3 regions of the Pseudoalteromonas sp. PPB1 genome follow, and region 3 is predicted to be linked to each of the others. Evidence: predicted binding sites of a transcription regulator. Region 3 holds the regulator's gene; each other region holds the start of a gene.

Region 1 (3,278 bases), 160 kb from region 3:
CTTAGGGCTGCACGGTGTGCGCGGCCAGGTTTCACATATCCAGGCAGGGGAAGCTTCCTCCAAACTCACTACCGTGTTATGCCATAAAGGGTACTTTACGCCCAGTATAGCGGGTGAACATTGCATGGGTGCGACCTTTGAAAAATACAGTAAAGGCCGAGAAGTGACCGAGCAGGATAACCTAACCAACCGCGCTCAGTTACAGGGCTTTTATGCAGATACTGAGTTTGATCAAAGCCTTGGGGAAATCACAGGTGCAAAAGCAGCTGTACGTTGCTGTTTTAACGACCACTTTCCGATGGTAGGCCAGGTGCCGGATCCTGACAGCCTGTGCAGTGCGTTTGCAAACCTGCGCCGGGGCAAACACGATGACTTTGAGCCGTTAACTGAGTCTCATGAGGGATTACATGTGGTGACCGGGTTTGGTGCCAGAGGACTATGCAGCGCCCCTTTAGTGACAGAGCACCTGGTTGCGGCGCTGTGTGACGAGCCCCGCCCGTTTAGCGAGCGGATCAATCAGGCATTGCATCCTGCCCGCTTTGTGGTCCGGGACTTAATCAGGAATAAGATCTAACCCGAAACTGCCACTTTGCAGCGGCGCGCCTGAAAAGCGCGCCTGGCTGTTACGGTTTCGAGATCTGAATAATGACCCGACGGTTTTTATCCCGACCAATCGGCGTGTCGTTTGGTGCAACGTGACGCTTTTCGCCAAATCCATCAGTGACAATTTTATCTTCGGGTATGCCTTTTGACGCCATGTAGGTTTTTATCGCCTCAGCCCGTTTTTTCGACATAGCCATATTAACCGAGCGGCCACCATAGCTATCCGTGTACGCCGAAATGTAAATGGATTCAATTTGCGGGTCGTTATTCAGATATTCTCCGATCATATCCAAACGTTTTCGTGATGACTTGGTCAGCTCACTGCTGTTGAACTTGTAGTTCATCACCGTAAATGCGATGTCTTCAAAGCTGTAGGGCAGCAAATTATCGCGACACTGCAAAAATTCCCAATAGGCATTTTTAAAGTTCACTGACGAAAGTGCTACAGAGATCTGATCATGCTGGTTTTGCCAGTCCTGATAATAAAAAGTAGGATAATAGCCCTTCTCTAACTCAGTCAGCATCTCCCAGCTAATGGCATTGGTGAGTTCCCCATCAAATTTCTTCAACAGCTTCATCTGGCCCATAACTCTGGCTGGCATTCCGGCTCGCCACGCCGGTGGCACCGACTCCAGACCTGCAAAATCGTAACTCTCGGGCCTGACCACCATATCCAGATTAAAGGTAAGATCTTTGTTTTTACTCGCCGTAGCCTGGAATATCGCTTCACCATAATAAGGGACTTCATGTGACAAGGCACAAGACAACCGCGTTGTCCTGTCAACAAACCATTGGGAGCTGTCTGCTGTGGCAGAGTATTGCCGCATTGCACCGTGCGCCTGAAGTGTCAGGATACTCAGTGTGGTAGCAATAATCAGGTTCGCTTTAAACTTCACGCTCTTACTCCGCTTTAAACAAAAATATCGAACTGGACGAACAGATTGATTGGCCATCGCAATCGTCAGGTAACGCCTCACCGATAGTTAAAGCAATAATCATGCCTTTAAAAGCGGATTCTGACGGCAAAGTTCTGACGCCTGCATCTCTTCACATCTACCTTGCTCTGTGTGCAGGAAGCACGCCACTAAATTCGCATCTTTATCTCTGATCAGTATAATAGGCCGCTCAATTTAGTAAACCAAGCAGATTATGGCAGAACAAGAGCAAACCCTATTCGCAAAGCGCTTCCGCGGCTTCTTTCCGGTCGTCATTGACGTAGAAACCGCAGGCTTTAATAAAGACACCGACGCACTGCTGGAAATTGCTGTCAGCATGCTCAAGATGGATGAACAGGGCCTGCTCAGCCTAGACCACACGGTACACTTTCATGTGGCGCCATTTGAAGGTGCCAATATCGAGCAGTCGGCGATTGAGTTTAATGGCATTGATCCCTTCAGCGCGCTCCGAGGCGCGGTTGATGAGGAAGAAGCCATCAAAGAGATCTGTAAAGCGGTACGTAAAGCCCAAAAAGCCGCTGGATGCCAGCGCTCTGTGGTGGTCGCGCACAATGCGGCGTTTGACCATGGCTTTTTAAACGCAGCCATTGAACGTTGTAAAATCAAGCGTACCCCGTTTCATCCATTTGTGAGCTTTGATACCACCTCACTGGCCGGACTAGCACTGGGTCAGACCGTACTGGCTAAAGCCTGTCGCACTGCGGGGATTGAGTTTGACAACAGTCAGGCACATTCAGCCCTGTATGATACCGAACGCACCGCTGAGCTATTCTGCCATATCGTTAATAAATGGCAGGCTTTGGGCGGCTGGCCTCTGCCAGACGTTGAGGATGAGAGCGACGAAGGGTCAGAGTAGCTCGCTACTTTTGGATACGCGATACCGCACACCGAGGTATCGCGACGCAGTTACTGAGTGGCGAATTCCTGGGTGATTTTACCCTCGTCCAGCAGGACCGAGTGAGGCGGATAGATCCGTGAAAACGATTTACTGTCTCTGGCAATGGTCAACTCTATTCCCGGATGCATCAATTCATTGACCTTAATCCGGCTAAGCTTTAATAGTCGCGCCAGCTTTTGCTGTACCAGCTTCATATTTCTTTGATTACGTGCGTAATGTTTACTGAGCTGTTGTTCATTCTGAGCCAGCTTACTGAGATAAGCATCGCGTTTATTAGAGGCAGGCGCCTTTTGGGCTTTGATCTGTGCACGTTTCAGGGCAAGGGTTTTATCTGTGAGGCGTTTTTCGAGGTCTTTAAATTCTTGTTGTTTTTGCTTTAGCATATGCCAGTCCTGGGCCAGCGCAATCCGCGTTCGTGTCCCCGACGGAGCCCCTACTTCGCCTGCTTCTATACGCATAGCATCATAAACTGTGCCACCGATCAACTTACCTCGCGGCGTATCGCCTTTTCCTACCCGGATCATTCGCTTGGCTCTGAGGTCACAATGTAAAACCTGGCGCTCAATCAGCAGATCCTGTTCAGATTCTATATGACAATATTGAGCATAGCCGATAGAAACCGTACGCTTTGCCTTGATACAACAACTGAAATCTTCGCCTTCATCACGCTTACGACCAATCACACCCAGCATCACGGTAACAGCACCATTGCTTTCAAGTTGGGCAGACTCAACAAACCCAATCACGGTAATATCTCCGGACGCTTTGATTTTCATACCATCTTTAACATCACCGCTGACGATCACACTGCCGTCAAATTC
Region 2 (3,278 bases), on a different contig from region 3:
CTGGTATTGGTGGAAAACCCACCTCATAATCCGGACGGAGATTTTCCGCTGGCACATCAAAGTACCCATACTCAGGCCTATACGTTTGCGGGTATTGGCTTATATCACAAAGATTTCTTTAACGGAGTGCAGGAACAATTTGTTGCTCTGGGTCCGATGCTCAGGGCGGGTTTGGCGCAGGGGAGCGTCTCAACGGAACTTTATCTGGGGCAATGGCACGATATTGGCACGCCTGAGCGGTTAGTTGAGATCAACAACGCAGTGGAGCACACATATGTGGGGTAAGTTGTTGGGGGCTGGTTTTGGCTTTATGTTTGGCAAGTGGCTGGGGGCTATTCTCGGGTTTTATCTGGGTCATTTGTTCGACAAAAGCCTAAAGCAAGATTTTGATAAAGTGGGCGGATTCCAGGGCTTTTTAAATGGTGACGACCTCAGTGAACGTCAGGCGCTGTTTTTCTCCAGCTGCTTTTCTGTCATGGGCCATATTGCAAAGTCAAATGGCAGAGTCAGCGAGGTGCATATTCGCGCGGCAACGGCCTTTATGGATGAAATGGCGTTAACCGGTGATGATCGGCGTGAAGCACAACATGCGTTCAGAGCGGGCAAGGAAGCTGACTTTTCGGTGAAAGATGCGGTGCGGGAAGTCAGAGAAGCTTTTGCCAGGCGTTACGATTTACTGCAATTGTTTTTGGAAATTCAAATTCAGATGGCGTTTTCGGATGGCCATGTGTCTGAGCAGGAACAGGCATTACTGCGCGAAGTGAGCAAGTACCTGGGGATTTCTCAGACTCAGTATAACTTCTTGCTGCGCCGCTATCAGGCCGAGTTTCGTTTTCGTCAGCAGCGCGCGCAATGGCAGTCTCAGCAATCTCAGCAGCGCCAGAGTGGGGGTCAGCAAAGACAACAGCGAGAGTCTGCACGTGAACCTCAGTCATCAGCCGTATCACGCAGCGAAGCGCTTGCGGTATTGGGTCTCAGTGATGGTGCATCGGACAAGGACATCAAACGCGCGTATCGCAAACTGATGGCACAACACCACCCTGACAAGTTGGTGTCTCAGGGTCTGCCTGCGCACATGATGGAAATTGCTAAGCGAAAAAGCCAGAGTATTCAATCAGCGTATGAATTACTGAAACAAAAACGCAGTAGTTAAGTCAGTCTCCAATTCAGACTAGAGCCGGCGCAAAAAACCGGTTAATTCTTTACGCAGTCGTTGATGTTGCAAGGGCTGGTGCTGCTCCCCGAAAAGCTCTCTTTGGCGATAATCAAGTTTGCTGTTACGTCTGGCCCAGCGGCGGCGATCGTCTATGGTTTCCAGAACCAGGGGGCTGTCGAATGTATAAAAGACATCCAGCAAAGCTGGCGCGACGAGTGATAAGCTGGCTGGCAAGTGGCTGTTTCTCTGTGCATTGGCCAACTGAGCGCTGACAGTGATCAGCGCATCGACCCGGACGCTGGGCAAAGTAGCCAGGTACTCTGCAAACAGGCCTGCACTGTTGCCAAATGCCACAATGGCAATGTGTTCCTGCTGACGCAACGCCAGAGTTTTATAGAGGGCTTCAAAACGGGCAATCAATGCGGCTTTGTAATTATCCAGTGCCAGTTCACTGAGCACCGGGATCGCCGAACTTTTTACTTCATTGGGCTGCGCGTCAATGATGTTCGCTGCAAGGTCACCGTTGCTTGAGAGATCGGGTACCGGCAAGGTATATGTATCGTAGCCGTCGTCCGTTAATGCCTGATGCAAGTAACTTAGGCCATTATTGTAAAGCTGGCTTTGTTCCATCCCGGGCAACAAAATAATAATGCCACGTTTTGGTGCGGCCATATACTCTGAGAATAAAACTGAGATTTCCTGCTCTTCATCCTTAATCGTCAGTAGCTTTTCGCTGCTCAGCCAGTAGCGTAGATCGCTGTCAAATTGTGAGGACCTACTCGGTGGGTTCTGTTGCTCTGCGGCCTGAGTTGGTGTTGCCACGACCAGGCTTATCATCAGGCTGACTGTCAGAAAAAACCGGGAATAATTGAGCATGTTTACGCACCTTACCTTGCTAATGCCCTTGTATCGGCAATTTACCGCAAAGCTTGAGGACATTCTGGTTGTCACTATGTGCAGCGTCACAAAATTTCGGTAAACTCGTGCCGAAAAAATCGATGGAGAGTGCTTTGAGCAATAAAACTGACACCAAACGTGATTTTATCTGGTTGTTTTTCAAAGGGGCAGGTATGGGCGCCGCCGACGTAGTACCGGGTGTGTCCGGTGGCACCATTGCGTTTATTACCGGTATTTATGCCCGTCTGCTTGGGGCAATTAAAAGTGTCAATCTGGACGCCATTAAAACACTCAGAAGCAATGGATTAAAGGCCGCGTGGCAACATATAGACGGCACTTTTTTGGTGGTGTTATTTGCGGGCTTGCTGACCAGCGCCGCTTCTTTGGCGAAACTCATTACTTATTTACTTGAGCACCATCAGTTATTTGTTTGGTCGTTCTTTTTTGGCCTGATCATCGCTTCGTTTATTCATGTCGGTAAGCAAGTCTCTCGCTGGGACCTGCCGACCATCAGTGCGTGCTTGGCAGGTGCAGCGATTGCCTATGTGATCACTTCTCTGGCGCCTGCCGAAGCGGTGCCACAGACCTGGTATTATTTTGCCGCTGGTGCAATCGCAATTTGTGCCATGATTTTACCCGGTATTTCCGGTAGCTTTATCTTGTTATTACTGGGAATGTATGGCCATGTACTCAGTGCGGTCAATGAGATGCAGGTGATGTTGATCGCTTTGTTCTTGGGGGGATGTGTGGTTGGTCTAATGGCATTTTCACGTCTGTTGTCATGGTTACTTAGTCGCTTTGAGCAGGTCACCTTTGCCTTGCTATGTGGTTTTTTGCTTGGTTCACTGAACTTATTGTGGCCCTGGAAGCAAGTGTTAACCACTTACACTAATTCTAAGGGCATAGAGAAGCCGTTAACGCAAGCCAATGTGTTACCGGGAGAGTTTGCTCGTATTTCTGGCCAGGAACCTTACGTACTGGGTTGCGTTTTATTAGCTGTGGCGGGCCTCGCCCTGATCCTGATGATTGAGCGGATCAGTCGTAAAGACGCCTAGTTGGCACTGAACTGTGGTCAACTGATAAAATTTCATCATCTTATCATACGGGTGTGTGACAGTGGTCATACACCCGTTTTTTGTTGGCTGGCGGGGGAGAGCAACTCTAAGTAAGGCGGTGGGCTTAGACTTGTGTCGAATGCAGATGGAGCGAAAAGTGTGCTATCAAG
Region 3 (3,278 bases):
TTGGTGCGGAAGTCGCAGAGCAGATGGCTTGCTTCATTCCTGATGACGTTTCTCGTAAAGAAGCGTGGAACGCACTGCTGAATATGGTTGTCAATCAAATGCATACAACAAACAACGATATTCTGCGTCAGGGCGGTGTATATGCGATGGTCGGACCAACAGGGGTTGGAAAAACCACAACAGTTGCAAAATTAGCAGCGCTGGGCGCACAGAAATATGGTGCAGACAATGTGGCACTGATCACAACGGATACCTATCGTATCGGTGCTTACGAGCAATTGGCGACCTATGGTCGGATCATCGGCTGTCCTGTTAAGCAAGTAAAAGATGCCAATGAACTTGCAGAGGTTCTTTATCATTTACGCAATAAGCGTCTAATATTAATAGACACGGCGGGAATGAGTCAGCGTGACTTGCGTCTGACGGAGCAGCTAAACACCCTGATGCGTAGTAGCCGTGTTGACATTCGCAGCTACCTGGTATTAAGTGCGACTGCGCAGATGCATGTACTGCAAGAAACCGTAAACCACTTCAAAAAAGTCAATTTAAGTGGTTGTATTTTTACAAAACTTGATGAAAGTCTAAGTTTAGGTGAGATAATTAGCATAGCGATTCAAAATCGTCTGCCAATAGGGTATCTTACCAATGGTCAGCGAGTGCCTGAAGACATTCGCGTGGCAAACGCTCAGAAGTTAGTCAAAAAGGCTGAGCAATTGTATTTAAAGAGAACAAAAGCACAACATTCGCGACGTGTACCAGTGGCGTCCCAGACAGTAGGAATGTATGATTAATACAGTTTTAGATCAAGCAAGTGGCCTGCGGAGAATGAACCAAAAAAATAACCACAGTGTAAAAGTAATCGCAGTGACTGGTGGTAAAGGTGGAGTAGGTAAAACCAATGTATCCCTCAACACTGCCATCGCATTAGGACAGCAGGGTAACCGGGTCTTGGTGCTTGATGCTGACTTAGGTCTGGCTAACTGTGATGTCATGCTAGGCTTGAGGGTCGAGAAGAATTTATCTCATGTATTGTCCGGCGAATGCGAGCTAGACGAAATTTTGGTAGAGGGTCCGGCTGGGATCCGTATCGTGCCTGCAACGTCAGGCTCACAAAATATGGTCGAATTAACGCCTGCGGAGCACGCTGGTTTGATCCGTGCCTTCAGTGAGCTGAGCAGCGAATTTGATATTTTAATCGTCGATACGGCGGCTGGTATTTCAGACATGGTGCTGAGCTTCTCTCGAGCTGCACAGGATGTACTGGTTGTAGTGTGTGACGAGCCGACTTCTATTACCGATGCCTATGCGCTTATCAAAGTATTAAGCCGTGAACATGGCGTCTACAAATTCAAAATTGTGGCCAACATGGTACGCAGCTTAAGAGAAGGGCAGGAGCTATTTGCTAAGCTGTCCAAGGTTACAGACCGATTCTTAGATGTCGCTTTAGAGCTGGTTGCAACGATCCCATTTGACGAAAATATGCGTAAGTCTTCGCGTCGTCAAAAAACCATCGTTGAGCTTTATCCTAATTCACCTGCTGCTGTGGCATTTAGAGGCCTGGCAAGCAAAGCTGTCAAGTGGCCCATTCCCCACCAACCTTCAGGTCATTTGGAATTCTTTATTGAGCAATTGGTAAACGGTTAAAGATGGCTTCACCGGTCAACCGCATGGCGGGATATAAAACGACAGACCACCTGCATAAGGTGGTGGAACGTCATACGCCTTTAGTTAAAAAGGTGGCCTGTCATTTGTTAGCCAGATTACCAGCCAGTGTTCAGCTCGATGATTTAGTCCAGTCAGGTATGATTGGACTGATCGAAGCCTGCAAAAATTTTGACGCGAGCAAAGGGGCAAGTTTTGAAACCTTTGCAGGAATTCGAATTCGTGGCGCAATGATTGACGAGATCCGCCGTGGTGACTGGGCGCCCCGCTCGGTACACAAAAACGGTCGTATGGTTGCAGAGGCTATTGCTGAGCTAGAAGCACAGCTTGGGCGAGAACCAAAAGATACTGAAATCGCTGAAAAACTTGATATTACGCTAGATGAGTACCATCATATTTTACATGATGTCAATGCAAGTAAAGTGATCGGCATCGAAGACTTGGGGGTAGATGAAGACGTAATTTCTCCCGCAGGCAACGATTTTGCGCTAGACAAACCATTCAATAATGTTAAAAATGAGCGCTTTAACGAATCGTTAGTCAATGCGATCAAGACTTTACCTGAGCGCGATGCTTTGGTGTTGTCTTTGTATTATAACGATGAGATGAATTTAAAAGAGATTGGTGCGATCTTAGAGGTCAGCGAATCTCGAGTGAGTCAGATTCACGGTCAAGCAATGATCAAGCTTCGTGCGAAGATCAATGACTGGATCAATTAGAGTTAGTTTTACAATATAGGTTCAAACCTCACCGGAGGAAGTTTTGGATAAGAACATGAAAATTCTCGTGGTTGATGATTTTTCTACGATGAGAAGAATAATCAAAAACCTGCTAAGAGACTTAGGCTTTACCAATGTTCAAGAGGCTGATGATGGCAGTACGGCACTTCCAATGTTGCAAAATCAGGAATTCGACTTCGTCGTAACTGACTGGAATATGCCAGGCATGCAAGGTATCGATTTGCTTCGTGCAATTCGTGCTGATGATAAGCTTAAACACATCCCAGTACTCATGGTTACAGCGGAAGCGAAAAAAGAACAAATCGTAGCTGCTGCCCAAGCTGGAGTTAATGGTTATATCGTTAAACCGTTTACGGCAGGTACCCTGAAAACCAAACTAGAAAAAGTGTTCGAACGTTTAGGCTAGTATTGATAAGGGTAGGCTTATGTCAACATCTTCTGTGCCACAGATAACTCTGGAACAGGCTAAACTGCTCGTTGAATACCTTGAACAAGGTGAGCAGGAAAAGGCTGATGAGATATTAATTGAGGCCACCAATAAAGAACAATCAGAGCTTTTTGCTGAAGTGGGCAAGCTAACTCGACAACTTCATGAATCGTTGAAGAACTTTGAGTTAGATACCCGTTTATCTGATCTCACGACAGAAGCCATTCCAGATGCCAAGCAGCGCCTTAATTACGTCATGGAGATGACCGAAAGCGCTGCCAATAAAACCATGGATGCCGTAGAAGCAAGTCTTCCCTTAGCCCAAGAACTAGCCGATGAACTCTCTGAAATTAAGCCCACCTGGGACAGATTAATGAGCCGGGATATCCAGCTTGGAGAGTTCAAATCCTTGTGCCACGATCTTGACAGTTTTATGCAGTCGTCAAAAG

The links. The regulator FliA, encoded in region 3, starts transcription of late flagellar genes. The targets are predictions, from matches to a motif close to CTAAAGNTNNNNNNNNNNNNGCCGATA.
Region 1: a site for FliA is predicted at 1,560-1,586, ahead of IY568_RS02770 (flagellar protein MotY). Genes of this name have one in related genera too.
Region 2: a site for FliA is predicted at 2,064-2,090, ahead of IY568_RS04905 (DUF3530 family protein). Genes of this name have one in related genera too.

What each region holds. Positions count from the first base shown of each region.
Region 1 covers NZ_JACEQV010000002.1:94,634-97,911, forward strand. The annotation lists gene mnmC (bifunctional tRNA (5-methylaminomethyl-2-thiouridine)(34)-methyltransferase MnmD/FAD-dependent 5-carboxymethylaminomethyl-2-thiouridine(34) oxidoreductase MnmC) at 1-574, shown strand, start outside; gene IY568_RS02770 (flagellar protein MotY) at 624-1,481, opposite strand; gene rnt (ribonuclease T) at 1,753-2,415, shown strand; gene IY568_RS02780 (DUF342 domain-containing protein) at 2,466-3,278, opposite strand, start outside.
Region 2 covers NZ_JACEQV010000003.1:246,118-249,395, reverse strand. The annotation lists gene murU (N-acetylmuramate alpha-1-phosphate uridylyltransferase MurU) at 1-285, shown strand, start outside; gene djlA (co-chaperone DjlA) at 275-1,153, shown strand; gene IY568_RS04905 (DUF3530 family protein) at 1,172-2,032, opposite strand; gene IY568_RS04900 (DUF368 domain-containing protein) at 2,155-3,108, shown strand.
Region 3 covers NZ_JACEQV010000002.1:253,797-257,074, reverse strand. The annotation lists gene flhF (flagellar biosynthesis protein FlhF) at 1-791, shown strand, start outside; gene IY568_RS03445 (MinD/ParA family ATP-binding protein) at 784-1,644, shown strand; gene IY568_RS03440 (RNA polymerase sigma factor FliA) at 1,647-2,381, shown strand; gene cheY (chemotaxis response regulator CheY) at 2,425-2,808, shown strand; gene IY568_RS03430 (protein phosphatase CheZ) at 2,828-3,278, shown strand, end outside.